DNA from 3 places in the Thioalkalivibrio sp. ALM2T genome. Region 3 is predicted to be linked to each of the others. Evidence: predicted binding sites of a transcription regulator. Region 3 holds the regulator's gene; each other region holds the start of a gene.
The links. The regulator FliA, encoded in region 3, starts transcription of late flagellar genes. The targets are predictions, from matches to a motif close to GCTAAAGTTNNNNNNNNNNCNGCCGATA.
Positions count from the first base shown of each region.

Region 1: a site for FliA is predicted at 3,648-3,675, ahead of F816_RS0102260 (chemotaxis protein CheV). Genes of this name have one in related genera too.
Region 2: a site for FliA is predicted at 6,599-6,626, ahead of F816_RS0112580 (YjfB family protein). Genes of this name have one in related genera too.

Region 1 covers NZ_KB906556.1:490,336-500,401, reverse strand. Annotated here, with positions in the region: gene F816_RS0102295 (integration host factor subunit alpha) at 1-102, shown strand, start outside; gene F816_RS0102290 (MerR family transcriptional regulator) at 86-442, shown strand; tRNA gene F816_RS0102285 (tRNA-Pro) at 690-766, shown strand; gene F816_RS0102280 (flagellar brake protein) at 850-1,566, opposite strand; gene F816_RS0102275 (flagella synthesis protein FlgN) at 1,649-2,134, opposite strand; gene flgM (flagellar biosynthesis anti-sigma factor FlgM) at 2,150-2,464, opposite strand; gene flgA (flagellar basal body P-ring formation chaperone FlgA) at 2,604-3,281, opposite strand; gene F816_RS0102260 (chemotaxis protein CheV) at 3,804-4,742, shown strand; gene F816_RS0102255 (protein-glutamate O-methyltransferase CheR) at 4,947-5,762, shown strand; gene flgB (flagellar basal body rod protein FlgB) at 5,979-6,386, shown strand; gene flgC (flagellar basal body rod protein FlgC) at 6,718-7,137, shown strand; gene F816_RS0102240 (flagellar hook assembly protein FlgD) at 7,148-7,822, shown strand; gene flgE (flagellar hook protein FlgE) at 7,866-9,110, shown strand; gene flgF (flagellar basal-body rod protein FlgF) at 9,143-9,883, shown strand; gene flgG (flagellar basal-body rod protein FlgG) at 9,920-10,066, shown strand, end outside.
Region 2 covers NZ_KB906570.1:7,646-17,711, forward strand. Annotated here, with positions in the region: gene F816_RS0112550 (DUF1365 domain-containing protein) at 1-580, opposite strand, end outside; gene F816_RS0112555 (NAD(P)/FAD-dependent oxidoreductase) at 581-1,954, opposite strand; gene F816_RS0112560 (DUF3429 domain-containing protein) at 2,098-2,883, shown strand; gene folE (GTP cyclohydrolase I FolE) at 2,908-3,561, shown strand; gene F816_RS0112570 (uracil-xanthine permease family protein) at 3,590-5,326, opposite strand; gene F816_RS0112575 (class I SAM-dependent methyltransferase) at 5,828-6,457, shown strand; gene F816_RS0112580 (YjfB family protein) at 6,696-6,908, shown strand; gene F816_RS0112585 (YceI family protein) at 7,336-7,977, opposite strand; gene F816_RS0112590 (CDP-alcohol phosphatidyltransferase family protein) at 7,970-8,749, opposite strand; gene F816_RS0112595 (zinc-binding alcohol dehydrogenase) at 8,886-9,896, shown strand; gene F816_RS0112600 (6-carboxytetrahydropterin synthase) at 9,936-10,066, shown strand, end outside.
Region 3 covers NZ_KB906556.1:146,128-156,193, forward strand. Annotated here, with positions in the region: gene flhA (flagellar biosynthesis protein FlhA) at 1-820, shown strand, start outside; partial or broken gene flhF (flagellar biosynthesis protein FlhF) at 864-1,956, shown strand; gene F816_RS0100640 (MinD/ParA family protein) at 2,125-2,949, shown strand; gene F816_RS0100645 (RNA polymerase sigma factor FliA) at 2,946-3,713, shown strand; gene cheY (chemotaxis response regulator CheY) at 3,755-4,135, shown strand; gene F816_RS0100655 (protein phosphatase CheZ) at 4,231-5,007, shown strand; gene F816_RS0100660 (chemotaxis protein CheA) at 5,052-7,115, shown strand; gene F816_RS0100665 (chemotaxis response regulator protein-glutamate methylesterase) at 7,118-8,233, shown strand; gene F816_RS0100670 (flagellar motor protein) at 8,235-8,978, shown strand; gene motD (flagellar motor protein MotD) at 8,986-9,888, shown strand; gene F816_RS0100680 (ParA family protein) at 9,885-10,066, shown strand, end outside.

The DNA of each region.
Region 1 (10,066 bases), 340 kb from region 3:
AAGACGGGCGAAGAGATTCCGGTCTCCGCGCGTCGTGTGGTGACCTTTCGGCCGGGACAGAAACTGCGCGAGCGGGTAGAGAGCTATGCTGGAGGCGAGTAACCACCAGGAGCTGCCCGCGATCCCGGGCAAGCGCTACTTCACCATCGGCGAAGTCGCGGAGCTGTGCCAGGTCAAGCCGCATGTGCTGCGGTACTGGGAGCAGGAATTCCCGATGCTGGAGCCGGTCAAGCGGCGCGGCAACCGTCGCTACTACCAGCGTCAGGATGTGATCCTGATCCGTCAGATCCGCGCATTGCTGTACGAAGAGGGCTACACCATCAATGGTGCCCGTCAGAAGCTCTCGGGCGACGAAGCCAAGGGTGATCGTCAGCAGGCCCAGCAGATCATCCAGGACACGATTTCGGAGCTCGAGTCGGTTCTGCGCGTATTGCGCGCCTGAGGCTCCAACCCTAGGGGGCGCCCGGACGTTGTGTTGATGCGATTCGCTTTGCTCGTCGCATCCTACGGTGTCCTTCTGAACCCAACTCCAGTTTGAAATTTCCGCTCTGTAGGATGCGACGAGCGCAGCGAATCGCATCAATGCGCCACTCTCGGTGTACGTGGCGCGAATGGTCCGCACGGATCTGGCAGCAATGGGGTGGCCGACGCTTTCGTGAAGGCGGGGAATCGGATATAGTTCGCGGCTTCGGGGCGTGGCGCAGTCTGGTAGCGCATCTGCATGGGGTGCAGAGGGTCGCAGGTTCAAATCCTGCCGTCCCGACCAAACAGGAACGATCAAAAAAGGCCGCTTCAAGCGGCCTTTTTTGTGTTCGGAGTTGCAGGTGGCGGCGTCGCCTCGGCTCAGGCTCAATCCATCGAGCGGCGGCGCGCCTCGCGCTGGTAATGGAGCAGGGCGATGTTGGTCTGGCGTTCCATCCACTGGGTCATTCCGACGATCTCGAAGCCTGCAAACTCGAAGCCATCACGCGTGCTGCGGCGACGGTTGGCCAGCCGCAGGTCCCCGGAAAGGCGTTCACTGACATCGGGGAGCAGGAGGTTCTCGAAGGCCAAGTTTGCCTGGTCCTCAAGCGCATCCAGAAGGGTGGTGGACAACTCGATGCACATGCCCTGGGCAGAGAGGTCGGCAACCTCGCCAATCACGGGATCCTTCCAGGCCTTTGCATGGAGTTCGATCTGAGGCCGCTGGGCCATCGGGATGTGCACGCGGAACGTTTCGCGGCGTTGCAGGTAGTACAGAGTTTCCGGATAGGTGCAGACGTAGAGCGCGCCTTTTTGCTCCTGCTCGATGCGTGTTACATGCGTGCCGAATCGCACTGCAACCCCGCGCAGCGCGGCGAATACGCGCAAGTCCATGCCGGCCTGAACCTGCTGGTGCGCGCGAGGCGGGGTGAGCTCGTCGAGAAAGAGTTCCTTGGCGGCTGGGTCCAGACGGACCAGGGCCGAGGTGTACAGGGGGCCGTCGGTATCCACGCGAACGCTCACGACGGTGAGCTTGTGGTCGAGGTCCTTGAGGATGCCGGCAATCCGGTCCGGCTTATCGACGGTATAGTCCGTGTCGTCCATGCGTCCGAAGTGTTAGGAAGGTGTGAGGACGCAAGGTACTGGTGGATGCCGCGAAAAGCCAGCCTCCACCAGCACCGGCCTCTCAGGCCTGGGTGATCTGGCGTCCGCCGCGGTTTCCGGGCCGGGCGCGGCCATACGGGTCGTAGGTAGCCGCGGGGCCGGTTTCCTCGCCGCGGAGGATCTGCATGGAGAGTTCCACGCGCTGGCGGTCACGGTCGATCAGGCGCGCATTGCCCTGATTCAGAGTGTCGCAGCGTTCGATGGACTGGCGCAGGGCTTGCCACAGGTCGTTCAGTACGACGCCATCGTCCATCTTCGAGAACAGGCGCGCGATGCCCTCGGGGCTGAAGGCCTCGCCGGCGGCCTCGACCAGGCCTTGCTGGTTGCGTGTCTCGGTTTCCAGCTCATGCAGCAGGGTCTGCTTGCCCGTCACCACGCCCTGCAGCGTATCGGGTTGGCGCGCTTCGACCGCGCGCGTCTCCTGTAGCAGGCTCTCTTCCAGCTGATGAGCCAGCCGGATTGAGGTCTCGAGCGAGCGTTGCAGTTGATGGTGCGCGTCGGCATTCATGGGCGATAGACCGGGTTAGCGCAGCAGGCTTTCGAGGTCGATCATGCGATCGGCCAGCTGCTGGTTGTCCACCGGATAGTTGCCGCTGGAGATCGCCTCGCGCAGTTCGGCAACGCGGGCGGCGTCGAAGGGGGCGGTGTCGCCCGCGCCGGCCGCGGCATTCATTGCCTGGGCGGCCCCGGTGAGCGTGACCGAATCATTGTTTGGCGCCGATGCGTTACCGGAGGCCGGGGCACGGTTTGCCGTGTTGCCGGACTCGTCGCGACCCTTTACCCCGGGGTTCTGGCTGTCGGGGCGCAGGCTGTTCGTGTTGAGGCCCTTGATATCCATGATGCCTTCCTGTCGTTGTAACTGTGCTGCAATTGTTTACGGCCAGCGGTGCTGAAACTGTAGGCCTCGAGGGCGGAAAAGTGTAACCGGCTTCACAATCCGCTTCGAAGATCATCGGCGTGCCTGGTGAGGCGAGGCCTCAAAGCGCTACCCGGATGTGGCCGGAGGCCTGGATTTCGCCTTCGACGACCCGCCCGGAGGATGCGTTCTTGACGCGGATTCGCTCGCCCAGCGTCCCGTTCTCCAGCGCTTCGCCCTGCATGCGGATGGCGATTGAGCCGTTCTCTGCCAGGATGGTAACCCGCTGGCCGCGACTGATGATCTCGCGCGGGCTCACGTGCTGGGTTCCGATGATCTGACCCGGGCGGATGCTGCGCCGGGTCTGCTGGCCGATCAGGGCATTCTTTTCCTCATGATAACTGCCGGCATGGCGCGAGGTCTCGATTCGCTGGAAACGCAGGTCGCCCGCCGAGAGGGTGTGCTGGCGCGGCAGGGTGCGGTTCGCAACCAGCACTTCGGCGTAACGTTCGACCGTCGCCGGCACGTATAACTGCCAGGTCACCGGGCCGGCACACTGGATATGGACAGCGGTGTTGCCGTCACGCCGCCCGCCGGGTGGTAAACGCGCTTCCAGGCCGTCCGTGCAGGGGACGAGGCGCAGACGCTTGTCGAGCTGGCCAATCTCGATGGAAACATCCTTCTCGCTATCGGTAACGCCCAGTTCCTGAATCAGGAACTGCTCGGCGGCGTGACGGATGTCGTCAACTGGGTGGACTTCGGCCCGGACGCTGGTAGACAGCAGTACCAGGATGAACAAGAGGGCGACTCCGGCAAGGAGACGCGGAATGCTTCGCACACTGGCGTTCGAGTCGATCACGCTCGCTGGCGAGGCATCGGAGGGCCCGCCTTTTCCTGGAACGAATGAGGCCCCAACGCGAACGGGCGAACGGATCAGCGTCTTCCTGGCAGCGGAAGAGAATTCTGAAATGTTTCGGCGCTGGTTCATGTCGCGGTCCTGTTTGGTCCTGTCCTGCGCAGCCCGTTCGGTGCGGGCGTCGGACTGTGCGCGAATGGCTCGGGTTTGGCGGATCTTGCGTCGATGTCGAGCGAGTCGCGAGCGGTTTCAGTCCGCAAAAACAAGCAGATCTCGTGCCAATGAACGGGCATCCGGTGCCACGCGCGCATTCAAGGCCCGTCGCGGGCGGCCGTTATGGCCATGAGGCGGCGTCAGAAGGCGCATGCACGCTAATGCAAATGACAGGCCGGGGTTGCGCGGTGCACACTTGGCCTTTGAGGCCTGTCCGGTGCTAAGAGCAATCGGGGCAAGGAGAGCGGCACGATGAGTCAATTCATTGACGATGTGAATCAGCGAACCCAGTTGGTGGGGCAGAACCGCATGGAGCTGCTGCTGTTCCATCTGGGCGGGTCGCAGACCTTCGGGATCAATGTCTTCAAGGTCCGCGAGGTGATTCCGTCGCCACCGCTGCGTCAGATTCCCGGCTCCATGAGCGTCGTACGCGGGGTGGCGACGTTGCGTGGCGGTACCGTGCCGATCATTGACCTGGCGCGAGCGATGGGCCTGCGTGGCGCCGTCGGGGCGGTCGACAATGGGGAGCAGAAGGTGGTGGTCACCGAGTTCAATCGTTCGGTGCAGGGCTTCTGGGTGTCGGCGGTGGACCGCATCGTCAACGTGAACTGGCAGGACGTGAAGTCGCCCCCGCGCGGAACCGGACGCGAATCCTTCCTGGTGGCCGTCACGGAGATCGACAACAAGCTGGTCGAGATTATCGATGTCGAACGGGTGCTCTCCATCGTGAACCCGCTGCCCAGCGAGATTTCGCCATCCATCCGCGAGAACGCCCGCGAGGCCAGCGGGCGCAAGGTCGTGATCGTCGATGACTCGGTGGTGGCGCGCAAGCAGATCGAGGGGGCGATCAAGGGGCTCGGTTTCGAATACGATGTCTTCAAGGATGGCCAGGAAGCACTGGACTTCCTTGAGCAGAAGGCCGCGGAAGGGCCGGTAGGGGACCAGGTCGAACTGGTGATCTCGGATATCGAGATGCCACGCATGGACGGCTACACCCTGACCGCGCGCATCCGGGACAATCCCGCGCTGCAGAATTTGCGGGTGCTGTTGCACTCCTCACTGAGTGGGGAATTCAACACGGATATGGTCAAGCGCGCGGGGGCCGATGCCTTTTTGTCCAAGTTCAATCCCGACGAGCTGGCGAATGCGGTGCTGGACCAGACCGGGCGCCCGGATCCGCAGGCCGAATGACCGGTCGGGCGGAACCGCGTTGCCGCTCGGCAAGCCCGGAGCGGCGACGGGTGGCCGCCACTCGGTGTGTATGGTGCCATGCGCGCGACGCCGTATACTCGACCCGATCTTCGGGATCACCCCGGTTTTCCGGCCAAGAGGCCCCGGTCAAGGATTCGTCATCAGGATGCCTAATCACGATGGACAGCGCTCAGGGATGACTTGGTGATCGATTCCCGCGACTACGAGGAGTTCTCCCGCTTTCTGCAGGACTGCTGCGGTCTGGTGCTGGGCGACAGCCGCCAGTACCTGGTTTCCAGTCGTCTGTCGCGGCTGCTCGACGAGTTCGACTTCAAGAGCGTCCCGGAACTGCTGCATGCCATGCGGCAGGCCCCGAATCCGCGCCTGCGCACCCGCGTGATCGATGCGATGACGACCAACGAGACGTCCTGGTTCCGCGATGGCTTTCCGTTCGAGATCCTGCGCCACGTGCTGTTGCCGGAACTGGCCGCGAAGGGAGGCAGCATCAAGGTCTGGTCCGCGGGCTGCTCCAGTGGGCAGGAGGCCTATACGATCTCGATGGTGGTCTCGGAATGGGAGGAGTCGCGGCCGGCCCGGAAGGTACCGGTTTCCATTCTGGGCACGGACCTGTCAGAGAAGATCCTGGACGATGCGCGGCGGGCCGTGTACGACGGCCTGAGCATCGTGCGCGGGCTCAGCGAGAGCCGGCGCGCGCGCTTCTTCGAGACCGTCGCGGATGGCCACAAGGTGATCCCGGATGTGCAGCGTCGCTGTCGCTTTCAGAAGCTCAACCTGATCGACAGCTATGCGGCGCTGGGCAAGTTCGACCTGGTGTTCTGCCGCAACGTGCTGATCTATTTCTCTGGCGACACCAAGCGACAGGTTCTTGACGCTATCGCCCGGCAGATGAATCCGGGCGGGTATCTGTTTCTTGGCGCTTCCGAGACCGCAGGGCCTTATACCCAGGCTTTCGAGACCGTACGAACCGAGTACGGCTCGGTACTTCGTCTGAAGTCCTGACGTAATCCAGCCCCGGGGCTGATTCCCGGGAACGCCCGTGCAATGCGGGCGGCGAGTCGTTCCATCCCTTCCCCTGGCTGCCCGCTGTGCCTGCGTCCCTGCGGCACGCCGCTCGAGAATGGCATAACGATTGCTTCAGTCCCCCTGCGAAGGGTCGCAATCGGTGCGCCCCGTTCTCCAAGCGAGGGTCCGCCACGGGCGGACAGGACGGAAGCGATGAGTCTCTCTCTCGACAAGGCGATGGGTATTTCTCCGCAGGCGGTGAATGTGCGGGCGCAGCGCATGGAGCTGTTGGCCTCCAACATCGCCAACGCGGATACCCCGAACTACAAGGCGCGGGATATCGATTTTCGTGCGGTACTCGAATCCGCGGCCGGCGGCGGCAATAGCTTGCCCATGGCGCGCAGCCAGGCGGCGCATCTCGACCCCAATGCTGGCGCGATGAACGGACAGGTCGAGGCGCTTTACCGCATCCCCTCGCAGGCGTCGCTGGATGGAAACACGGTGGACCCGCAGATGGAGCGGGCCGCCTTTGCCGAGAACGCCGTTCAATACCAGAGCAGCCTGGAATTCCTCAATCGCCGGGTCTCCGGCATTCGTGAAGCCCTGCGGGGCGATCGTTAGGGAAACGCTGATCAATGTACACACTTGCGTTGGTACCCCAGGTTTTTCGAGACAAGGCGCGTCGTGCAGCGGGTAGTGGGTCTAGCCGTCCGTTTCTGATGAATTCGGGGCGCAACGCAGGATCGGGGAACCTGGGGTACCAACCCCACCAACCATTCAAAGCAGGGGCTTGGCCGCTTTTGAGTGCGCACGGCGTTGCGGCTCTCTTGTGCAGATTGACTGCACTGCGGTCACCGCGCCTTGTTCGCACCCAAAAGCGACTCGAGCGCGAGTGCGTACATTCATCAGTGTTTCCCTCGCGTGACGCGGAACTGATCGGGAGATCGATGTCGTGAGTAACCTTTTCAGCCTGTTCAATACCTCCGCCTCGGCGCTGTCGGCGCAGTCGGTGCGCCTGAACACCGTGGCCTCGAACCTGGCCAACGCGAACACCGCGGCGACCAACCCCGACGAGGCCTATCGCGCCAAGCAGGTGCTGTTCCAGAGCGTGATGGACCAGGCCAACCCGAATGGTTCGTCGACGGCCGTTCGGGTGGCCGGCGTGACCGAGTCGCAGGCGGCGCCGCATGCGCATTACGAACCCCATCACCCGCAGGCCAACGAGGAGGGCTACATCTTCCGTCCGGCCATCAGCGTGGTGGAGGAGATGGCCAACATGATGTCCGCCTCGCGCAACTACGAAGCGAACGTGGAGGTGATGGAGACCTCGCGTCAGCTGCTCCAGCGCACATTGCAGATCGGTCAAGGCTAGGGAGCCATCGATGACACAGATATCCCCCGAATTGCTGGATCGCCTGGGCCTCTCGCGCCCCGAGCAGAAACAGGACAAGGACATGGACCGCCTGGGCCAGTCCGACTTCCTCAAGCTGATGACGACCCAGCTGGAGAATCAGGACCCAATGGAGCCGATGGACAACGGCGACTTCCTGGGCCAGATGGCGCAGTTCTCGACCGTAACCGGCATCGAGGAGCTGTCCAAATCCTTCCAGCAGCTGGCCCAGTCGCTGGGCCAGAACCAGACGCTGCAGGCCGCCTCACTGGTAGGCAAGGACGTGCTGGTTCCCGTCGAATTCGGCGAGCTGGGTCCGGACGGCCTGATCAAGGGTGCGGTGGACCTGGATCGCTCCACGGAGGAGCTGCAGATCGACGTGTACAGCCCGAACGGCGAGCGCATCCGCCGCATGAACCTGGGCGCCGCCGGCAGCGGCCTGCAGGAGTTCAGCTGGAACGGCATGCGCGACGACGGGACCTTCGCACCCCCGGGCGTCTACGAGTTCAAGGCCACGGCCCGCTCCGGGACCCAGTCCGAGGCCGTGGATACCTTTCTGGATGCCCGCGTGGAGAGCGTCGCGGTGGGTAACGATTCCGGGCTGGCACTGACCGTGCAAGGCCTGGGCGAGATCAGCTTTTCGGATGTACGGCGGATTGGCGGCTAACGGCCGGCTCGCGTCGAACGAACCCTAACGGAGGAAACACCCCATGCCCTTCAATATCGGATTGAGCGGACTGAACGCGGCCCAGGCCGACCTACAGACCACCGGCAATAACGTCTCGAACTCGGGGACCACCGGTTTCAAGCGCTCGCGGGCGGAGTTCGGTGACGTGTTTGCCCAGAGCTTCGGTGGCATCAGTCAGACGGCGATCGGCTCCGGCACGCGCCTGCAGGCGGTGACCCAGCAGTTCTCGCAGGGCCGGACCGAGTTCACCGAGAACGGCCTGGACCTGGCAATCAACGGCGAGGGCTTCTTTGTCCTGAACGACCAGGGCAGCACGGTGTACAGCCGGGCGGGAGCCTTCCAGGTCGATCGCGACGGCTACCTGGTGAACAACCAGGGGCTACGTCTGCGTGGCTATGACGAGGCTGGTGGGACCAATCTCGGAGATCTGCGTCTGCAAACCGATACGGCCGCTCCCCAGGCCACCGAAAACCTTGAGGCACTGATTAACTTGCGTTCGGATGCGGCGACATTGAGTGACGATCCGGACGATTTCGTTCTCGATGACCCGGAGACCTACAACTTCTCCACCTCGCTCACCATGTATGACTCCCTAGGTATTGCGCGGGACGCCAACCTCTACTTCGTGAAGACTGCCCAGAACGAGTGGAATGCCCATGTTGCGGTGCGGCGAGACGATGGAAACTTGGAGGAGCTCGCTAACTATGGGGGTGGTGATTCAGGGCCGTTGGGTCTGGAGTTCGATGTCAATGGCCAGCTGGTGGGTGTAGATCCGCCCGCGGAAGGCCTCACCGTCCCGGGCGGTAGCTTGGACGGCGCGGATGACTTGGTCTTCGATATCAACTTCGACGGGACCACGCAGTTCGGTGGTGATTTCTCGGTGAACGACCTGAATCAGGACGGTTTCGCCTCCGGCCAGCTGACCGGCATCGATATCGACCAGACCGGTGTAGTGTTCGCGCGCTTCACCAATGGTCAGTCCTCGGTTCTCGGCCAGCTGGCGCTGGCGAATTTCCCCAACCCGCAGGGTCTGGAACAGCTAGGTGACAACAACTGGGCCGAAACCTTCGCGGCGGGTGACGTGCGACTGGATCGTCCAGGGTCGAGCAACCTAGGTTCCGTACAGGCCGGTGCACTTGAGGCCTCCAATGTGGATATCGCGCAGGAGCTGGTGAATCTGATCACTGCGCAGCGCAACTTCCAGGCGAACGCGCAGACGATCTCCACGGCCGATCAGGTCACCCAGACGATCATCAACATCCGTTAAGTCGCGGATGAGACGCTGAAGAGGGCTTGAGCATGGATCGATTTCTGTACATCGCGATGTCCGGTGCGAAGGAGACGATGCACGCACAGGCCATCAACAACCACAACCTGGCCAACGCCAATACCGACGGCTTCCGCCAGGCGCTGGCCACGGCGGATACCTTGCCGGTGCGCGGGCCGGGCCATGCCTCGCGCGACTACACCCAGATCGGCAACGATGCGGTGGATTTCAGCAAGGGCAAGATGCAGAGCACCGGCCGCGATATGGACATCGCCATTGAGGGCGAAGGCTTTATCGCGGTCCAGGGCCCGGACGGGGAGGAAGGCTACACCCGCGCCGGCTCGCTGCATGTGGACGCCTTCGGGCTGCTGCGCACCGCGCAGGGCCACCAGGTGCTGGGGGATGGCGGCCCGATTGCCATCCCGCCGGCAGAGCAGATCGAGATCGGCACCGACGGCACCATCAGCGTGCGCCCCCTGGGCGTGGGCCCGGAGGCCCTGGCGGCGGTGGAACGCATCCGCCTGGTCAACCCGGACACCGACGAACTCCAGCGCGGGGATGACGGCCTGTTCCGCCTGGCGGAAGGGGGCGAGGCCCCGGCGGACGCCGAGGTGCGCGTGGTCTCCGGGATGCTGGAGGGCAGCAATGTGAACACCGTGGAGGCCCTGACCCGGATGATCGAGCTGTCCCGACACTTCGAGATGCAAGTGAAGATGATGGACAGCGCCAACACGCTTGAACAAAGCAGCAACCGCTTGCTCGGCCTCGGCTAGGCAGCGGTCACTTTGCAGGACTGACAGGAGAACACCATGAACCAGGCACTGTGGATCGCCAAGACCGGCCTCGACGCGCAGCACACGCGCATGTCGACGGTCTCGAACAACCTGGCCAACGTGAATACCACCGGCTTCAAGAAAGACCGGGCGGTATTCGAGGACCTGATCTATCAGACGGTA
Region 2 (10,066 bases), on a different contig from region 3:
GTTCCTGGTCCTGGTATTCGTTGATCGCGATGCGCAGCGATGCGCCGGACTGCAGGCGTGGCGGCGTCAGGGTGAAGGCGTAGCGCGCGTGCATGTCGATGAACGGTGAGACGTGGAAGGCCTTGTTCTTTTCCTGGCGCACGGGGAGGGCCATGGGGGCGCCGTTCTCGTGCAGCAGGTAGTGGTGGTGCTCGCCGAAGGTATTGCGCACCTCCAGCAGGATGGCGCGCAGTTCGCCGTCGGCATGCCGGGCGTACCAGACACTGAGCGGGTTGAAGGCGTGCCCGAGGACGCGCGGCATGGTCAGCAGGTGAATCGGGCCACCGGCCAGGTCGATGGCGTGTTCGGCCAGGTGGGCCTCGATCCACGGGCGCCAGGGGCGGCCGTCGCGCGGGCCGTGGTCCCGGGTGCGCAGGCTGAACAGGTTGAAGCGATTCAGCGAGAACAGACGGCAGCGCTGTGTGGTCTCCGCCAGTCGATCGATATCGAACAGCGCGCTGGTTACCGGGTAGCGAAAGCGATATTGCTGCGGAAAGAACCGCTGGTGCAGCACCGTGCCATGGACCAGGGCGGCGTCCATTCACGCGCTCCGGGATTGCGCAGGCGGCGCGTGCGTCGGTGTCGCTACGCCGCCGTGAATGGCGGAGCCCGATTGGTGGGCGGTCTGCATGGGGGGGTGCGCAGGGCCGGACCAAGGCGGTTCGATGTCCAGCGATCGCCCGATGGAAACTGCCGAGCGCAGTCCATCCTCGTGGAAACCGTAGCCCATCCACGCGCCGGCGAAGTACAGGTTGTTCTCGCCCTGGGTGGTCGCGAGGCGCTGACGCGCCTTCTCCGCCGCGGTGTCCATGACCGGGTGTTCCCAGTGCTGTTCGCCGAGCACGGTGTTCGGGTGCGGCTCGCGCCAGGGGTTCAGGCTGATGATGTAGTCCTGGCGCCGTTCCAGGCGATGCAGGCGGTTCATCCAGTAGGAGACCGAGACGCTGTCGCGCGCCTGGGTGGATCGCCCGGAGAGATAGTTCCAGGAGGACCACACGCGGCGCGAGCGGGGCATCAGCGCCGGGTCGGTGTGCAGTATCGCGCGGTTGGGCTGGAAGCGGCAGGCGGCGAGCAGACGCTCGCGTGCCGGGTCGGCCTTGTTCAGCAGCCAGCGCGCGGTGTTGGCGTGGCAGGCGAACACGACCGCGTCGAACCCAACTGCTTGATCGTGGGTCAGGACCCGCCACCGGTCGGCATCGGGGATCACTGCGCGTACCGGCTGGTGAATCACGCTGCCGGGTTCCAGGCGCTCCGCGAGCCGCTGGACGTACTCGCGGCTGCCGCCAACCACCGTGCGCCATTGCGGGCGATCACGCAGATCCAGCAGGCCGTGGTTGTGGAAGAACTGCAGGAAACTGGCGGCCGGAAACTCGCGGATCTCCTCGGGCGGGCAGGACCAGATTGCGGCCGCCATCGGCAGCAGGTAGTCCTCGGTGAAGCCGCGGCCCAGTTGGTGTCGGGCGAGGAACGCGCCGAGCGTGCCCTCCGGGCTTTCCCCACGCTCGAACAGGCCCTTGCCCAGGCGGTTGAAGCGCAGGATATCGCTCGCCATGCGCAGGAACGTCGGGCGCACCAGGTTGCGGCGCTGCGCGAACAGGGTGTTCAGATCGGAGCCGGCATACTCGACGCCCGCGGGCTGACGCGAGTAGCCGAAGGACATGTCCGTATCCTGGGTGGGGACGTCGAGTTCCGCGAACAGGCGAGTGAGCAGGGGGTAGTTGCGCTCGTTGTAGACCACGAAGCCGGTGTCGATGGCCGTGTGGCCCTGCGGATCGGGTACCTCCACCGTATGGGCATGGCCGCCGAGCTCCGGTTCCGATTCGAACAGTTGGACCTGGTGCCGGGTCTGCAGAATCCAGGCGGCGGACAGGCCGGCGATGCCTCCGCCGATGACGGCGATGCGCGAGCGTTGCATGGTGGTGGATCTCCGGGCCGCAGGGCGATGTACATCTTATACAATAACTGTACAATATTTGTAAATGGTGGCGGTAAAAAGTTCCCCGGCCTCCAATAGGAGGGCGGTATACCGCGAAACAGGTACAGCGGGAGACGCGGATCGTGAACACAGATAACCAGGCGCAAGCGGGCGCCCCCGAGTGGCCGGCAGAGGTGCGCGATGCACTGACGACCCACGAGATCGTGGGCATCACCTCCGGGCTGTCGGATTTCCGGGATGCCGAGGCGCTTCTGAAGGCGACGGCCCCGGGGCGCTGGCAGCGGCTGGAGTGGGGCATGGGCTCGGCCCATAACCGCGAGCAGTTCCATGCGTTGCAACAGGCCACCGGCGCCGCGGTGCTGCCCCTGTTTGTGACGCGCGAAGGGGTGATCGGGGGGCTCCCTGAACTGCGCGAGTACCTGGGCCACCGAGCCCTGCTGGCGCGCGGCGAGGGCGCGCGCCCGGATACCCCGGCACCTGCATTGCAGGTGCTCGGGTACGCCGGGCTGCTACCCTTCGCGTTCTTCGGCATCGGGGCCTGGATGGCCCAGCCCGAATGGCAGGTTTTCGCGCTGGAGGCCCTGGCGCTCTATGGTGCGGTGATCCTGTCGTTCCTGGGGGCTGTCCACTGGGGAATCTATCTGGCGGATCGGCAGCACCGGGTGGGTCCGCTCTCGGCGCCGGTGTGGGCGGTGGTGCCGTCCGTCCTGGCCTGGCTGGCGGTGCTGCAGCCGCTGCCGCAGGCCTTGATGACGCTGGCAGTGCTGTTTCTTGGGGTGTGGTGGGTGGATCGGCTGAGCCTGCAGCGGCGAGCGTTGCCCCGTGGCTATCTCGGTCTGCGCCTGGTGCTGACCGTGGGCGCGATGCTGGCCCTGGCCTCCGGCCTCGCGGTCACCATCGCGGCCTGAGCAGGAAAGAGGAAGAACGCGAGAATGAACGAGAACAAGGAACCATCGATGAACGCAGATGCCCGCATGGCCGACGAGCCGACGGCCACCCCTGCCTCGGGCCAGCCGCTGGCCGCCCCGGAACAACTCGCCGAGCACTACCGCGAGATTCTCGCCGGGCTCGGCGAGAATCCGCAACGCGAGGGCCTGCGGGATACGCCGATGCGCGCGGCCAAGGCCATGCAATATCTGACGCGTGGCTACCAGCAGGATCTGGACACCATCGTGAACGATGCGCTGTTCTCGTCCGATAACGACGAGATGGTCCTGCTGCGCGATATCGAGCTGTACTCCCTGTGCGAGCATCACCTGCTGCCGATTATCGGCAAGGTGCATGTCGCCTACCTGCCCAATGGCAAGGTGATCGGCCTGTCGAAGATCGCCCGCATCGTGGACATGTTCGCCGCGCGCCTGCAGATCCAGGAAAGCCTGACCCGCGAGATTGCCGAGGCCCTGATGCAGGTGACGGGGGCCAAGGGGGTTGGCGTGGTGGTGGATGCCAAGCATATGTGCATGACCATGCGCGGCGTCGAGAAGCAGCATTCGTCCATGGCGACCTCGGTGATGCTGGGCGCCTTCCGCGAGGACGGCCGTACCCGCCGCGAGTTCCTCAACCTGATCCACGGTAGCCGCGACTGAACCCGGAGAGGGCGGCGCCGGGGCTCTCTCAGCGCAACGGGATGTTGAACGAGATGTAGTTGACCCCGGCCATGCGCATGTGGCGAACGTCCTGCGCCAGGCTGTTCAACAGGTAAAGGCCCAGCTCGCGCAGCGATTGCTCGTCGCTGGCCGTCCATTGGCGTGCCTCGCGCAGCGTGGCCTCGTCGACCTCGGCTGCGGCGGTGCGATCGATCATTTCCACTGCCAGGGTTTCGCCCTCGCGTTCCAGACGCACATCGACCGGTCGGCTGCGCCCCGGTTCGCGGGCCGCCTGCTCGGACAGATGCATGAAGACCTCTTCCAGGGCGATCTGCAGCTTGACCGACTGCTTCTCCGGCAGGCTCAGGCTTTCGCCAAATTCCTGCGCCATCGCGTGGACCTGTGGCAGCGAATCCGCCTCGGGCTCGAAGGTCGCACGGCGGTGCGGGCGCGGCCGCAGGTTGAAGATCATGCTCAGTGCCACCGCGACCGTGCCGCCAGTGGAGACGCCGTTATTCAGAAACGGGCTCAGGGCTTCCGGGATCAGGTGGTGGAAAAACAGCTGATTCTGGAAGATGAAACCCGTCGAGAAGGCAACACCGATGATCAGGCCGCTCTGGTAGTTGAGGCCGTCCTGGGCGCACAGGCGGATCCCGGCGACGAACAGCAGGGCCAGCAGAATGAGCAGGAACGCGCCGAAGACCGGGCCCGGCAGGGAGATCATCAGCATGTTCAGCTTGGGGATCAGCGCGATCAGCGCGAGAAAGGCGGCGAAGTAGTAGCCGACCCGGCGGGCGGCCATGCCGGTCAGCTCGATCGAGGAGACGCCAATGCCGTAGGTCGTGTTGGGCAGTGTGCCCAGACTGCCGGCGATCATGTTGCCCAGGCCGTCCGCATACAGTCCGCCGCGCACGCGGTCGTGGTCGATCTTGCGCGGGGTGCGGTAGGAATTGCGCTGCGCGACCTGGGTGTCGCCAATGGACTCTACCGCGCCGACCAGGGTCACGATCGCGAAGGTCAGCAGCAGCGTGAACCAGGTGGGCGAGAACTCGAAGTAGAAGCCAGGCCATTCCAACGGCGGCAGGCCGAACCAGGCCGCCTCGGCGACCTCCGAGAAATCCGTGACGCCGAAGATCATCGCGACCACGATCCCGGAGCCCAGGCCCATGATGGGTGCCCACAGGCGCAGCAGGCGCCCGCCGAAGACCGCCACCAGGATGGTGAACCCGAGGGTGAACAGGGCGACCGTCAGCGCCCGCCAGGTCCCCTCGTAGTCGCCTTCGCCCTGCATCATGTCGGCTGTGGTGGGGATCACGCCGAGCACCACCAGCATGATCACGACCCCACTGACCGTGGGCGTGATGATGCGACGGAACAGCCCGAGATAGCGCGCGAACAGGAATTGTACCGGGGCCGACAGCACTCCAAGGGTGCCGACCAGCGCCATGCCGCCGACCAGGGCGGCCTCGATGCCTACGGCCAGATAGGCGGTCGAGGTCCCCATGAAGATCAGGTAGCCCGACCCGACCGGACCGACGCGGCGGACCTGGATCAGCGTGGCGAGCGCGCTGCCGATCAGGGCGGCGAATACGGTCCACTGGGTTGCGGCCAGATCGAGGCCAATGGCGCGGGCCAGGATCAGGGGGGCAATGATAATGGCCGGTGCGACCAACAGCAGGCTTTGCAGCGCGCTGATCGTGCATTTGACCGGAGGCGGGTGATCGTCCACCTCGTAGAGGATCTTCGACTGGGAAGCTTCGGCCACGGTGCCCCTGTGCGCGATTGGCGAAAGCGCGCAATCATAACAGCGACGTGGTGTCGGGAGCCCAAGGGGTATTGGTCGGGCGTTGCCCCGTGTCGGTGGGGACGGACAACCCGACAAAAAAAGGCCCGGCGCAATGGCCGGGCCCAAGATCGTTCAGACACCCGTGTGATGGAGGGTTGTCGTCTGAACGGCGGATCACCGGCTGCCGTTGCCACGAGCCGATGATTTCCGCAACTTGTATAAGTGGACAGGGTGTGTGGAAACAGGTTCCTGCCAGCGGCTGAAAGAGTGTGATGGGTGTCACATTTTCCGATGGGCGCTGGGATCTCGCCGAGGCCCATTCGCCTGCAAGCAGGCTCCTACAGGTAGTTGCCTTCGTAGGAGCCTGCTTGCAGGCGAACGCTCCAGAACGCCGATACGATCAACGTGTTTGTCCCACCTGCGGAGGGTTCGTGCTAATCAGGACTCATTTTTGTTTTCCCGGTCTTTCGCGGAGGCGCGATGCGCGGTCTTGAACAGATTCCCTGGTTGTACGACTCCCTGATGGCCAGTGCCGAGGTGTTGGGCTTTCGCCGCTGGCGGCGGCGCCTGGTAGCGGGCGCTACAGGCCGGGTGCTGGAGATCGGGTGTGGCACTGGGCGTGATCTACCCCTGTATGACGACGCCTCTCGAGTGATCGCCATGGATCCCGACCTGGCCGCATTGCGCCGCGCCCGCCGACGGGCTCCGGGGGTGCCCCTGGTGGTCGCGCGGGCCGAGGCGCTCCCGTTTGCCGACAATGCCTTCGATACCGTCGTGTCGGGGCTGGTGTTCTGCAGCGTGCAGGATCCGCCCCAGGCCCTGGGCGAGGTGCGCCGGGTGCTGGCCGATGGCGGCCAGCTGCGGATGCTGGAGCATGTGCGTCATGCGCGACCGGTGTTCGCCCGCCTGCAGGATCGCGTGCAGCCGGCCTGGACCTGTGTGACGGGGGGCTGCCACCCGAATCGCGATACCGAGGCCGCCGTGGAGCAGGCCGGGTTCTGCATCGAACCCGAGGATCGCGTGGCCCGCGGCGTGATGCGGCGCTTTGCCGCGCGGGTGTGCCGAGCGCCCGAAGGTCCTGCCGGACGCAACGCGGGAAAGACTGATTGAAGGTCGAGGACCTTGTTCACCACGAAAAGCACGCAGGCGCGAAGAAGGGGAAGCATCGGCGACGAGAGTTCGGGTGCTGATCGTCGTTCGTAAGGGTGTGCGTTGAAAATTCTCCCGCGTGCGAAAAAATCGTGCATGGAGGCTCAAGTCTTGCGGGATGCGGCCGTCAGCGGGGACAGGCCCGTTTGCGCGTTGGACGTCCACGGGCCTGAACATTCAGCGTTCTAGGAGTACCGAGATGGATGCAAGCGCGATTGCCGCGATGGCCACGCAGAACAGCCAGCAGCAGGTGGCGATGCAGAAGGATGTGGCCGTTCAGAAGAAGGCGATGGAATCGCAGGAGATGGCCGCTCAGTCCCTGCTGCAGGCGATGCCCGACATCGGCGAGATGCAGGCCGCCACACAGGGTCTGCCGGAGAACGTGGGCACCAACATCAACACCAAGGCCTGACGCCTCATAGCCTCTCGCCCCAAAAGGCCCCGGCGCGCCAACGACCCGGGGCCTTTTTCGTTCCGCCATCCCCACCGCTCAGCAACAACCCCGACCCACGTCATCCCGGAATCCGCGTCGCGAAAATTGTCATCCCGGAAACGGCGAAGCCGTTATCCGGGATCTCCCGGGGCTGGCAATGCGTCGGTGGCACCCCTGGGAGATCCCGGCTCTCCGCTTCGCTACGGCCGGGATGACGACGTAGTCGAGATGCGGCCGGGGTGGCACGTACTGGGCCCTGTCCCCAACCATTCCATCAAGAACCTTCACGCCCTTCCCATCTTCCTGTGAATCGCCCTTGACCCGCCTTGCTCTGTGTACTCCGTGCCCTCTGTGGTGAAAGTCCTTTGACCTTCTCGTGCCTTCGTGTGCTTCGTGGTGAATCCTGCTATTGCCGCTGGGCCTCGAACTCGATCATGAGTTCGACCTCGTCCCCCACGATGTCGCGGATCAGCCCGTAGGTCATGCCGAAGTCCGAGCGATTGAAGCTGCCGCGCATGGAGGCGCCCAGCACATAGGGGCGGCCAAACAGTCCACCGAGCGGGAACGGGTAGCGCCCGACCTTGTTGATGGTCACGTCGAGATGGATGGTGCGGGTCTCGCCCAGCAGTTCCAGGCCACCACTGAGGCGGCCGGTGTTTTCGCCGGTGGGCTGGTAGCGCGTGGCGGTGAAGCGCATCTCCGGGTATTCCTCGACGTTCAGGAAGTCCTCGTTGCGCAGGTGGTCGTCGCGCTCGGCGTGGTTGGTGAACACGCTGTCGGTCTGGATCACAAAGTAGCCGCCGCCCAGCTCATTCGTTTCGGGGTCGAACTCGAATTCGCCCTCGGCCTCGAGGAACATGCCCATGACCTTGGCGTAGCCGGCATGATCGACCATGAAACCGACCGCGAAGTGGTCGGGGTCGATCACCCAGCGATCGGTACTGGCCAGTGCAGTGGTACCCGGCAGGGCGAGGGCGGCCGCGAGCAGCAGGGCCAGGAGCGCGTGGCGCAGGTGGATGGTCGGGCGGATGCAGCGGGCGTCAGTCATGGCACACCTCCGGTCGGTGGCGATAGAGCCAGTGGATATCCACGGCAAAGGACAGGCCGAGGGCCAACAGCCCGGCCAGGGCGATGGTGATGGCGGCGCTGGCGGGCAGGCCGGGGATCAGCACCAGAAGGAGCACCACGGTCTGCAGCACACAGACGGTCTGGCGGCGGCGGCTGGGGGGCAGCGCCCCGGCCAGCCAGGGCCAGGGGCGGGCGGCCAGCACGAAGGCATAGCGCATCAGCCCGATCAGAATCACCCAGGGGCCGACCGCGGTCATCTGCCAGGCCAGTACCGACAGTGCCAGGATCATCGCTGCGTCCAGTTCCATGTCGAAGCGGGCGCCGAATGCGGTGGCGCTGTCGGTCCGCCGGGCGACGGCCCCGTCGAGTCCGTCCAGCAGCAGGGCCAGACCCGCCAGCGCAATCACCCAGAGCGCCAGCAATGGGTCGCCGGTGGCAGGGGGAACGAATACCAGGGCCCCCAGAGGTGCGGTCAGGGCGGCGCGCAGCAGTGTGACCCGGTTGGCCGGGCCGGGGCCGCGTCCGTCCCGGGCCAGTCCGTCCGGGGGGGTGGTGGTGGCGAGCAGGGCGCCGAGCATGAACCAGAGCACGACAAAGCCGATGATTGCGTGTGGCCCCAGTTCGGCATGCAGCATCAGTGCCGCCGTGACGACCAGGCCCAGCAGGCCGGCGACGAGCCCGTCGGCCGCCCAGACGCGGAGACCGGTCCGTATCCGTGCCGCGGAGCGACGTTTGGCGGTGGATGATTCCATGGGGGGATTGTAGCCCTCCGTTGGAGGTGTCCGGGCTTTTGCCTTGCGACCACGCCGCGCGCCGGGAGTTGCCGCTTGGAATGCGCTTCGCCCACACTGCGCGGATGATGACGCCGCCTTGCACCCTGACCTTGCAGTGCCTCCGGTGAACACGCCGGCTCCCGAACAGGCCTTCTGGGTGGTCGGTCCCGGCACGGGCGAGCTGCGCCCGGAGGCGCTGGCGGAGCCGGCCCCGGGGGAGGTGCGGGTGCGCACGCAGTTTTCCGCGATCAGTCGCGGGACCGAGTCGCTGATCTTTCATGGCCGGGTCCCCGCGAGCCAGTATCAGGCAATGCGCGCGCCGTTCCAGGCGGGCGAGTTCCCCTGGCCGGTCAAGTACGGGTACATCAGTGTCGGTATGGTCGAGGCGGGGGGCGAAGGGGATGTGCCGCTCGGGCAGCGGGTGTTCTGTCTGTATCCGCACCAGAGCGCCTATGTCGTGCCCGCGGCCGCGGTGGTCCCGATCCCGGACGCGGTGCCGGCGGAGCGCGCGGTGCTGGCGGCCAACATGGAGACGGCGATCAACGCGGTCTGGGATGGGCAACCGGGTCCGGGGGATCGCATGGCGGTGATCGGGGCCGGGGTGGTCGGGCTGCTGGTGGCCTGGCTGCTGCGCGCGATCCCCGGCACCGAGGTGACGTTGATCGACCCCAACCCCCAGCGCGAGGCCGTGGCGGCCCGGCTGGGGTTGAGCCTTTGCACCCCGGACGCGGCGCAAGCGAATCCGGACCTGCAGGGACTGGATGGGGTCGTACATGCCAGCGGCAACCCGGCCGGGCTGGAGCAGGCGCTGGCGCTCGCCGGGGTCGAGGTCCGGGTGGTGGAGATGAGCTGGTACGGCGATCAGCCGGTACCGGCGCCGCTGGGCGAGGCCTTTCACTCGCGGCGGCTGACGTTGCGCAGCTCGCAGGTCGGACGCATCCCGCCGGAGCGCGCGGCGCGCTGGGACTATCGCCGCCGCCTGGCGCTGGCGCTATCACTGCTGGCCGATCCGGCGCTGGATGCGCTGATCAGTGGGGAGGATGCGTTCGCCGACCTGCCGACGGCGATGCAGCGTGTCTCCGGGCCCGAGGCCGCACGCACGCTGTGCCACCGGATTCGTTACTGACCCCTTTTCCGTTCAACTCGACCTGCGGGGAACTGCCCGATGTACAGCCTGAACGTCCGTGATCATTTCATGATCGCCCACAGCTTTTCCGGCGAGACCTTCGGCCCGGCCCAGAAGCTCCACGGCGCGACCTACGTGGTCGACGTGACCTTCCGCCGCAAGGCCCTGGA
Region 3 (10,066 bases):
GGTATTCCCCGACCGCGAACTGGCGATCAATCCGGGCGAGGTCTTCGGCACCGTGCCGGGCACCCCGACCAAGGACCCGACCTTCAACCTGGATGCCCTGTGGATCGACCCGTCGGATCGCGACCAGGCCCAGGGCGCCGGCTATACCGTAGTCGACTGTTCCACGGTGATTGCGACGCATTTGTCGCAGGTGTTCCGCGAGAACGCTCACCGCCTGATCGGGCACGAGGAGGCACAGCATCTGCTGGATCAGCTGGCGCGGCATTCGCCGAAGCTCGTGGAGAACCTCGTGCCCAAGACGCTGTCGCTTTCGATCGTGCTGAAGGTGTTGCAGAACCTGCTGGCCGAGCAGGTCTCGATCCGCGACCTGCGCACGATCGCCGAAACCCTGGCAGACGACGGGGTGAAGAGTCAGGATCCCGGCACTTTGACCGCTGCGGTGCGCGTCGCGCTGTCGCGTTCCATCGTCCAGGACCTTGTGGGACCGGAGGATGAGCTGCCACTGATCGCCCTGGACCCTTCGCTGGAACAGCTCTTGCATAAGTCCCTGCAGGGCAGCTCGGGTGGCACGGTTGGACTGGAGCCCGGGCTGGCGGAACGGTTGCAGCGTTCGGTTGCGGACGCGGCGCGCCGCCAGGAGACAGCCGGTCAAGCGGCGATCCTGGTGGTGGCACCGGAGATCCGTTCCTGGATTGCCGGCTGGTTGCGCGGCGCGGTTCGCAGCCTCACCGTCCTGGCGTTTACCGAGATCCCCGACAACCGGCGGATTCGGGTAGTCGCCACGGTCGGTCAGGAAGAAACGGCGAAGCAGTCCGCATGAGACATAGGGGTTCCGCCGCGCGAGCGGCGCAGGAGATCAAAGCATGAATGTCAGACGATATCGGGCCCGGGACATGCGCGACGCCATGCGTCAGGTGCGCGAACAACAGGGAGAAGATGCCGTGATCCTCTCCAGTCGCCGGGTGGATGGCTGGTTGGAGGTGGTCGCCGCCCTGGAGGATGGCGAGTCCTCGGAGCCGGTGCGCGAGCCGGAGGCCGAAAAGCCGGCCCGCGAGGCGCGTACCGCCGACCGCGCCCCGAATTCGGTGGCGCCTTCCTGGCCGGCCGATCCCGAGCTCACCGCGATGCGGCAGGAGTTGCGTGACCTGCGCAGCCTGATGACGCGTCAGTATGCGGAGAGTGACGAGGCTCGCTGGGCGGCCCGTCACCCCCTGGCGGCAGAATGCAAGGTCCGCCTGATCGACCGCGGCTTCAGTGAATCGCTGGCCCGCAGCCTGGCGGGCAGCATCCTCGATGACAGCTCCCCCGAGCAGGCTTGGGAGCGTCTCCGCGCCCGGCTTTCGGGTGCGATTGCCACGCATCGCCCGGCGATTCTGGACGAGGGCGGGCTGCTGGCGATGGTGGGGCCGACGGGTGTCGGCAAGACCACCACGCTGGCACGGATCGCGTTGCGCCAGATCCGTCGGATGGGACCGGATTCGGTTACGCTGGTGACCCTGGACAGCCAGCGCATCGGTGCCACACGGCAGTTGCAAGCCTTTGCGCAGATGGCGGGGATCTCGGTGCGCGTGTTGCAGAATGCGCGCGAACTGCGCGATCTGGCGCGGCGCGTGGACGATGGCCACCTGATCCTGGTGGACACCGCCGGGCAGGCGCCGCGCGCGGTGGAGGAGGAGTCGCTGTTCGCACATCTGCCGCCGGATATCCGTGCCGAGAGCTGGTTGGTCGTGTCGGCCACGACCCAGGGCAGTACCTTGCGGCGGGTGCTGGAGGCGTTTCGCAAGGCGGATCCCTCGGCGCTGGTGCTGACCAAGCTGGACGAGGCAGAACAGCTGGGCGAGGTCCTGTCGGTCCTGCTGGACCAGCACCTGGGACTTGGGTTCGTAAGCGATGGCCAGCGCATCGCGGAGGATTTTCACCGGGTCGATACGGGGTATCTGACCCGCCTGGCGCTGGACGACGATGCGGAGGGTGCGCAGGTGGGTGGCAATGCCCGTGAGACTTGGGCTGCCGAACGGCTGGCCGAGATGGAACCGCCGCGACGCTCGCGTTCGCCGCTGCGCCCGGCTCAGGGGTCCGAGCCGGCAACACTGGAACTGATTCAGCCGGTTGGAAAGGGGCGTTATGCCACGCACTAACAAGCCGTTGAAGGTCATTGCGGTCGCCTCGGGCAAGGGCGGGGTCGGGAAGACCAACGTGTCGGTCAATCTGGCGGTCGGCCTGGCCCGGCTGGGCCGCGAGGTGATGCTGTTCGATGCGGACCTGGGCCTGGCCAACGTGGACCTGTTGCTCGGGATGCGCCCGGAGCGCACCCTGCACGACCTGGTGACCGGCGCGGTGGACAGCCTGGACGATGTCCTGGTCCAGGGGCCGGATGGGGTGAAGGTGGTCCCGTCGGCCTCCGGTATCGCGGCGATGGCGAACCTCACGCCGGCCGAGCACGCGGGTCTGATCCATGCCTTCAGTGCCTACCGCAAGCCGCTGGATGTCCTGATCGTGGATACCGCTGCGGGCCTGCAGGAGTCGGTGACTTCGTTCTGCCGGGCGGTGCAGGAGACCCTGGTGGTGGTCTGCGACGAGCCGGCTTCGATTACCGATGCCTATGCCCTGATCAAGGTGCTGCATCGTGACCACGGGCTGCGGCGTTTCCGGATGGTCACCAACATGGTCAGCGGACGCGAGGGTGCGGAGCGGCTGATGCAGAAACTCAATACTGTCTGTGGCAATTACCTGCCGGAAGTGGTCCTCGATCTGGCCGGCTATATCCCCATGGACGAACATCTGCGCAAGTCCGTGCAGAAAAGGGCACCGGTGGTTCAGCAGTATCCCGGCAGTCCGGCCGGCAAGGCGTTTGCCGAACTGGCACGCACGGTGGACCGTTGGCCGGTTGGTGGGGGTGACCACGGGGGCGTCGGGTTCTTCGTGGAACGAATGCTGCAGAGTGCATGATGACGACGCGTAATCGACTTTCCGGCTACCAGGCGACGTCCACCGCGACCGGTGGGCACGAGAAGTTGATTGCCGATCACGTTGAACTGGTGCACCGCATCGCGCACCACCTGATGGCCCGTCTGCCGGCCTCGGTCCAGGTCGATGATCTGATCCAGGCCGGCATGATCGGCCTTCTGGAGGCGGCGCGGCAGTTCGAGGGCGGGCAGGGGGCGACCTTTGCCACCTACGCCGGAATCCGCATCCGCGGTGCGATGATCGACGAATTGCGGCGCAGTGACTGGACGCCGCGTTCGGTGCATCGCAACAGCCGGCGTATTGCCGCCGCGATCCAGAGTGTCGAGGCCCGCGAGGGGCGTGCGGCGCGGGGGAGCGAAGTGGCGGCGGAACTGGACGTGGCGATCGATGACTATTACGACATGCTCAAGGACCACGCCGGGGCCCATCTGTTTGCGCTGGACGATCTGGGTGGTGGTGATGACGGGGCCGATCGCGTGATCGAGGGGCAGGAAGTCTCGCCGTCGCGTAGCCTTGAGGCTGGCGAGTTTCGCGAGGAGTTGGCCGAGGCCCTTGGGGATCTGCCTGAACGCGAACGCCTGGTGCTGTCGCTGTATTACACCGAAGAACTGAATCTGCGTGAGATCGGGGCTGTTCTGGGCGTGACCGAGTCGCGCGTGAGCCAGATTCGCAGCCAGGCGGTCATCCGGCTGCGCGCGCGCATGGGGTCGTGGCTCGAAGACGGCACGGCTTTGCAGTTATTCTAAAACTCACCTTACGAATCCCGGAGTGACGTGTGGACAAGGGAATGAAAATTCTCATCGTGGACGATTTTTCCACGATGCGGCGCATTATCAAGAACCTCTTGCGCGATCTTGGCTTCAATAATACGCAGGAAGCCGACGACGGCAGCACCGCGCTGCCGATGCTGCAAAATGGTGACTTCGACTTCCTGATTACCGACTGGAACATGCCCAATATGCCGGGCATCGACCTGCTGAAGGCCGTCCGGGCGGATGCCAACCTGAAGTCGATGCCGGTGTTGATGGTGACGGCCGAGGCCAAGCGCGACCAGATCGTGGAGGCGGCGGAGGCAGGTGTGAACGGTTACGTGGTCAAGCCGTTTACCGCCGAAACGCTGAAGGAAAAGATCGACAAGATCTTCGAACGTATTGAAGCACAGGGCTAAGCATCGCCCGGTGATGAATACGGACGACGTCCGTCTCGCTTGCGCGGGTGGACGTGCCCCGGCTCCTTCGGCGCCGTACCAGCAAGAGGCTCCTCATGACTGAACAGGAACACCCCCCACGCGACGGCCAGCTCGAGCTGGCCCGGCAACTGGTGCAGACGCTCGAGGCGGGCGACGACGCGGCGGCGCGCGCGCTGGTGCAGGATCTAGCGCGTCCTTACGACCGCGAGCTCTTCGATGAACTGGGCAAGCTGACGCGCGACCTTCACGAGGCCTTGCAAAGCTTCCGTGGGGACTCGCGTCTGGTAGAGCTGACCCAGGCGGAGATCCCGGATGCGAAGGAACGCCTGAATTACGTGGTCACCATGACCGAGCAGGCCGCGCACGCCACGATGGGCGCCATCGAGTCGAGCCTGCCGATCGCGGAGTCGTTCAGCCAGCAGGCGGCCGACTTGACCGCCAAATGGACGCGGTTTCGCAACCGGCAGCTCTCGGTGGACGAATTCCGCGATTTCGCGCGTGAGCTGGACAGCTTTTTCGGGCAAGCGGGCGAGGACGCCGAGGAGTTGCGGCGGCTGCTCTCCGAGGTGCTGATGGCACAAAGTTATCAGGACATTACCGGCCAGGTGATTCGCCGCGTGATTCAGCTGGTGACCGACCTTGAAGAGAACCTCGTTACCCTGATTCGGCTCTCCAGCGGGCGCATGGAGCAGGTCGAAGCGGCCGAAGCGTCCCTGGAGCGTGGCGAAGAAGACCGCGAGGCGGACCGCAAGGGCCACGGCCCCAGTGTGCCAAAGACTCAAGATTCCAGCGCAGATGTCGTTCAAGGACAGGACGAGGTGGACGATCTGCTATCAAGCCTGGGCTTCTAGCAGTGCCCCCCATACGACTGGCGCCACGGGACCGGAGAGACTGAATGGCCATCGACCCCAATGACGAAATCCTTCAGGACTTCCTGATCGAGGCCGGGGAACTGCTGGAGGGGCTCAACGAGCAACTCATCGACCTGGAACAGAATCCGGACGACCGGGATCTGTTGAATGCGGTCTTTCGAAGCTTCCACACCATCAAGGGGGGCGCCGGGTTTTTGAGCCTGGATCCGCTGGTGACGGTTTGTCATCACGCCGAGGACGTCTTCAATCTGCTGCGCAACGGCGAGCGCCGGGCCGATAGCCATCTGATGGACACCATGCTCCGCGTGCTGGACTCCCTGAACGTCATGTTCGGGGATCTGCGCTCCGGCATGGACCCGACCCCCGCCGATGCCGCGGTGGTCGAGGACCTGCGGCGCATGGCAAAAAACGAAGACGTCGCCGGAGATACCGCCGCGGCGCCGCCCGCGCCTGAACCGGAGCCAGTCCCCGAGCCCCAGGCCTCGGCCCCGGGCGATGCCATGGTGGGCGGCGGGGAGGAGATCACGGACGACGAATTCGAGGCCCTGCTGGATACGTTGCACGGTGACGGTGCCCCGGCACCCGTGGACGCGGCCGTGCCGGGCGGCGCCGGGGCCAGCGAAGACTCGGGCGGTGATCTGATCAGCGATGACGAATTCGAGAACCTATTGGACGAGTTGCAGGCCAAGGGCGGAGGTCCGGCATCGCCCGGACCGGCTGCGGACGCCCCTGCGGATCCACTGCCGACCGAGCCCGCGGCCGCGGCGCCCGAGCCGGAAAAAGCGGTAACGCCGGAACCGGCTGCCGCCGGTGGGCAGGGCGGTGGTGGTGCCCGCGCCGGCGGGGCCGAGGCCGGGGGGCGCCCGGCTCCACAGGGCGAGACCTCCGTGCGTGTGGATACCGAGCGGCTGGACGAAATCATGAACCTGGTGGGCGAACTGGTTCTGGTGCGAAACCGCTTGAGCATGCTGCGTTCGCAGCATGTCGACGACGAACTGGGCAAGGCGATCAGTTCGCTGGCACTGGTGACCTCCGACCTGCAGACCTCGGTGATGAAGACCCGCATGCAGCCGGTGAAGAAGGTCTTCAATCGCTTCCCTCGAGTGATCCGCGATCTGTCGCGGAATCTGGGCAAGGAGATCGAACTGGAGATCTTCGGCGAGGAAACCGACCTCGACAAGAATCTGGTCGAGGCCCTGTCCGATCCGCTGGTGCATCTGGTGCGGAATGCTGTGGACCATGGCATCGAGACGCCCGCTGTGCGCGAGGCGGCGGGCAAGCCGCGCAAGGGTACGGTCGTGCTCGGCGCGGCCCAGGAGGGCGATCACATCGCACTGCTGATCAAGGACGACGGCGGTGGCATGGATCCACAGGCCCTGCGGCGCAAGGTGGTGGAGAAGGGGCTGATGGAGTCCGCGATGGCCGAACGCATGACCGATCGCGAGGCCTTCAACGTGATCTTCATGGCCGGATTCTCCACCAAGACCGAGATCTCGGACGTCTCCGGCCGCGGGGTCGGCATGGACGTGGTCAAGACCAAGATCTCGCAGCTCAACGGCACCATCGAGATCGATTCCGAGATCGGCGTGGGGACTACGCTGCGGGTGAAGCTGCCCCTGACCCTGGCGATCCTGCCCGCCCTGATGGTGATTCTGGACGGCCGCCGTTTTGCGATCCCGCTGGCCTCGGTCTCCGAGATCCTGGACCTGGATCTGACCAAGACGAATTACGTGGATGATCAGGAAGTCATCATGGTGCGCAAGCACGCCCTGCCTATCCATTACCTCAAGCGCTGGTTGAAGCCGGGGCACGAACCCGAGCCGCGCAAGGATGCGCACGTAGTGGTGGTCCACACGGCCGACCGCAAGGTAGGGCTGGTAGTGGATGATCTCGTGGGGCAGGAAGAGGTGGTCATCAAGCCGCTCGGCCAGAATCTGCAAGGTGTGAAGGGCCTGGCGGGAGCGACGATCACCGGAGATGGCGGCATCGCCCTGATCCTCGACGTCTCTGATCTGGTGACCATCCTGATGCGGCAACTGCAAATGTCCGGTCGACCGCGCCGCGCGTCGCGCTCGAACGAGGGCTGAGGATGCCGATCAGGGTTCTGGTGGTTGATGACTCGGGGTTCTTTCGTCGGCGTATCGCCGAGATCCTGGATTCCGATTCCGGCATCGAGGTCGTGGGTTCGGCCGAGAATGGCGAGCAGGCGATCGCCAAGGTCCGGGAGCTTGATCCCGATGTCGTGACCATGGATATCGAGATGCCGGTGATGGACGGCATCACCGCGGTGCGCAAGATCATGGCCGAGCGTCCGCTTCCGATCCTGATGTTCTCCAGTCTCACGACCGAAGGAGCCCAGGCGACCCTGGATGCGCTCGAGGCCGGTGCGGTGGACTTCCTTCCCAAGCGCTTCAGCGACATGGCCGGGGACGAGGATAGCGCACGCATGCTGCTTCGGCGCCGTGTGCGCTCGCTGTCACGCAGCCGGGCGCGCTCCGTCAGTGCCCCGGGCACGACCACGCCTGCGCGGGAAGCCCGTCCGTCCGCGCGCCGCGAAGAGACGGACCGTCAGGCGGCGGCCGATGCGCGCAAGCCAGCTCCGGCGGTTGCCAGTTCTCGGCCGCCGACGCCGTTACGGCAGTTGCGCGCGGTGCTGATTGGTACCTCCACCGGCGGTCCGGTGGCGCTGCAGGAGGTGCTGAAGCCGCTCCCGGCGAATTTCCCGCTGCCGATCCTGCTGGTGCAACACATGCCCGCCAGTTTTACCCCGGCCTTCGCCGAGCGCCTGAATGCCATGTGCAATATCGAGGTACGTCAGGCGAAGGACGGCGATGTGCTGAAGCCGGGCGTGGCCCTGCTGGCGCCGGGCGGGATGCAGATGACGCTGGAACGCGGCAGCCAGACGCATGTGCGAATTGCGGAGAGCCCTCTAGGCACCATCTACAAGCCGAGCGTGGATGCGGCCTTCAGCTCCGCCGTGGAGGCGCTGCGCGGGCAGGTGCTTGCCGTGATCCTCACCGGCATGGGCGCCGATGGCCGCGAAGGCACGCGGGCATTGAAGGGCGCCGGCGCACAGGTGTGGTCGCAGGATGCGGCGACCTGCGTGGTGTACGGGATGCCGGCGGCAGTGGCCGAGGCCGGCCTGTCCGATCATGTCTACCCGCTGCCCGAAATCGGGCCCGCACTGGTGAAGGGGTTCTGCTGACATGGATATCCTGAGCCTCATCGGGATTACCCTGGGGCTGGTGGCGGTTCTCGGGGGCAGCATTGCCAAGGGCAGTGGCCTGGGCGCGCTGTGGAATGCCGCGGCCTTCCTGATCGTGGTGCTGGGGACCCTGGGGGCGACCCTGGTGCAGGCACGGCTGTCGGTGTTCATGCACGGTATGCGCATCCTGCCGTGGGCCTTCAAGCCGCCGAAGGTCGACAATCGCGCGACGGTCGAGCAGATCGTCGAGTGGTCGCATGTCGCGCGCAAGGAAGGCCTGCTAGGCCTGGAGACGCTGGCCGACGAGGAGACCGACGGCTTTGCCCGCAAGGGGCTGCAACTGCTGGTGGACGGTAGTGAACCGCAGACCATTCGCCAGATCATGGAGGCCGACCTCGACAACCGCGAGCACTTCGACCTGCAGGGCGCGAAGATCTTCGAGAGCATGGGGATCTATGCCCCGACCCTGGGGATTGTCGGCGCGGTGATGGGCCTGATGGCGGTGATGCAGAACCTCGCGGATCCGAGCAAGCTGGGGGCGGGCATCGCGGCGGCCTTTGTTGCCACGATCTACGGCATTGCCTCGGCCAACCTGCTGTTCCTGCCGGTGGCCAACAAATTGAAGTCAATCATTCAGAACCGTTCGCAACACCAGCAAATGCTGATGGAAGGCCTGATCGCCATCGCGGAAGGGGAAAACCCGCGGAACATCGAAAGCAAGCTGAGTGGCTTCATCCACGAGTGAGGTCACCATGGCACGACGCAAACGGGCGGAAGAACATCAGAATCACGAGGCATGGGCCATCCCCTATGGGGACCTGGTCACACTGCTGCTGGCGTTTTTCGTGGTGATGTACGCCATCTCCTCGGTGGACGACGGCAAGTACCGGGTACTGTCCGAGTCGCTGGTGGACGCCTTCCGCGCACCGATGCAGGCCGACCCGATTCAGGTCGGGGATCCCACCGTGGCCCGGGAACGTACACCGCAGGATCTGCGAGCCCTGGTGCCTATCGAGGTCCAGCCGGGTCTGGTGGAAGACGGTCCGCAGCCCATCGACATGGCTTTGAGCGGGATGCTTGACGAGGGCCCGGACGACGCTGGGATGCAGGCGTTCCTGGACGAACTGGCGGATACCGCGCGCGAGATCGAACAGGCGATGGCGCAATGGATCGAGGATGGCGACCTGCGCGTGACGCGCGAGGCCTATTGGCTGGAGATCGAGATCACCAGCCGTCTGCTGTTTGCGTCCGGGGCGGCGACCCTGAACCCCCAGGCGGAGGGGCTTCTGCAAGAGGTTGGCGGGATTCTGGCGCCCCGTGTCTCCCGCGTTCATGTGGAGGGACACACGGACAATGTGCCCATCCAGACCGCAATCTATCCGTCGAACTGGGAGCTGTCGTCCGGACGGGCGGCCGCGGTGGTCAGCGTGTTCGAGGAGGTCGGGGTCGATCCGGAGAATCTGGTCGCCCTTGGCTATGGCGAGCACCGGCCGACGGCCAGCAACGACACCGCGGAGGGGCGAGCCGAGAACCGGCGCGTGTCCATTGTGGTATTGCCCGGGGGGCGTCCGCGTGCCGAGGGCGCGCAGGAACCGGAGCGCCTGCGCGAGGATCTTCCGCCCGCACCGCTCCCGACGGATGGAGACACACCATGAAGGTCTGGGCGGTTGCGAACCAAAAGGGCGGTGTGGGCAAGACCACCACCACGGTGACGCTGGGCGGCCTGCTGTCGGGCCCGGAGCAACGCGTCCTGCTGGTGGATGTGGACCCGCACGGATCGCTGACAGCGTATTTCGGCCATGATCCGGAGACCGCCACGCGCGGGGTGTACGA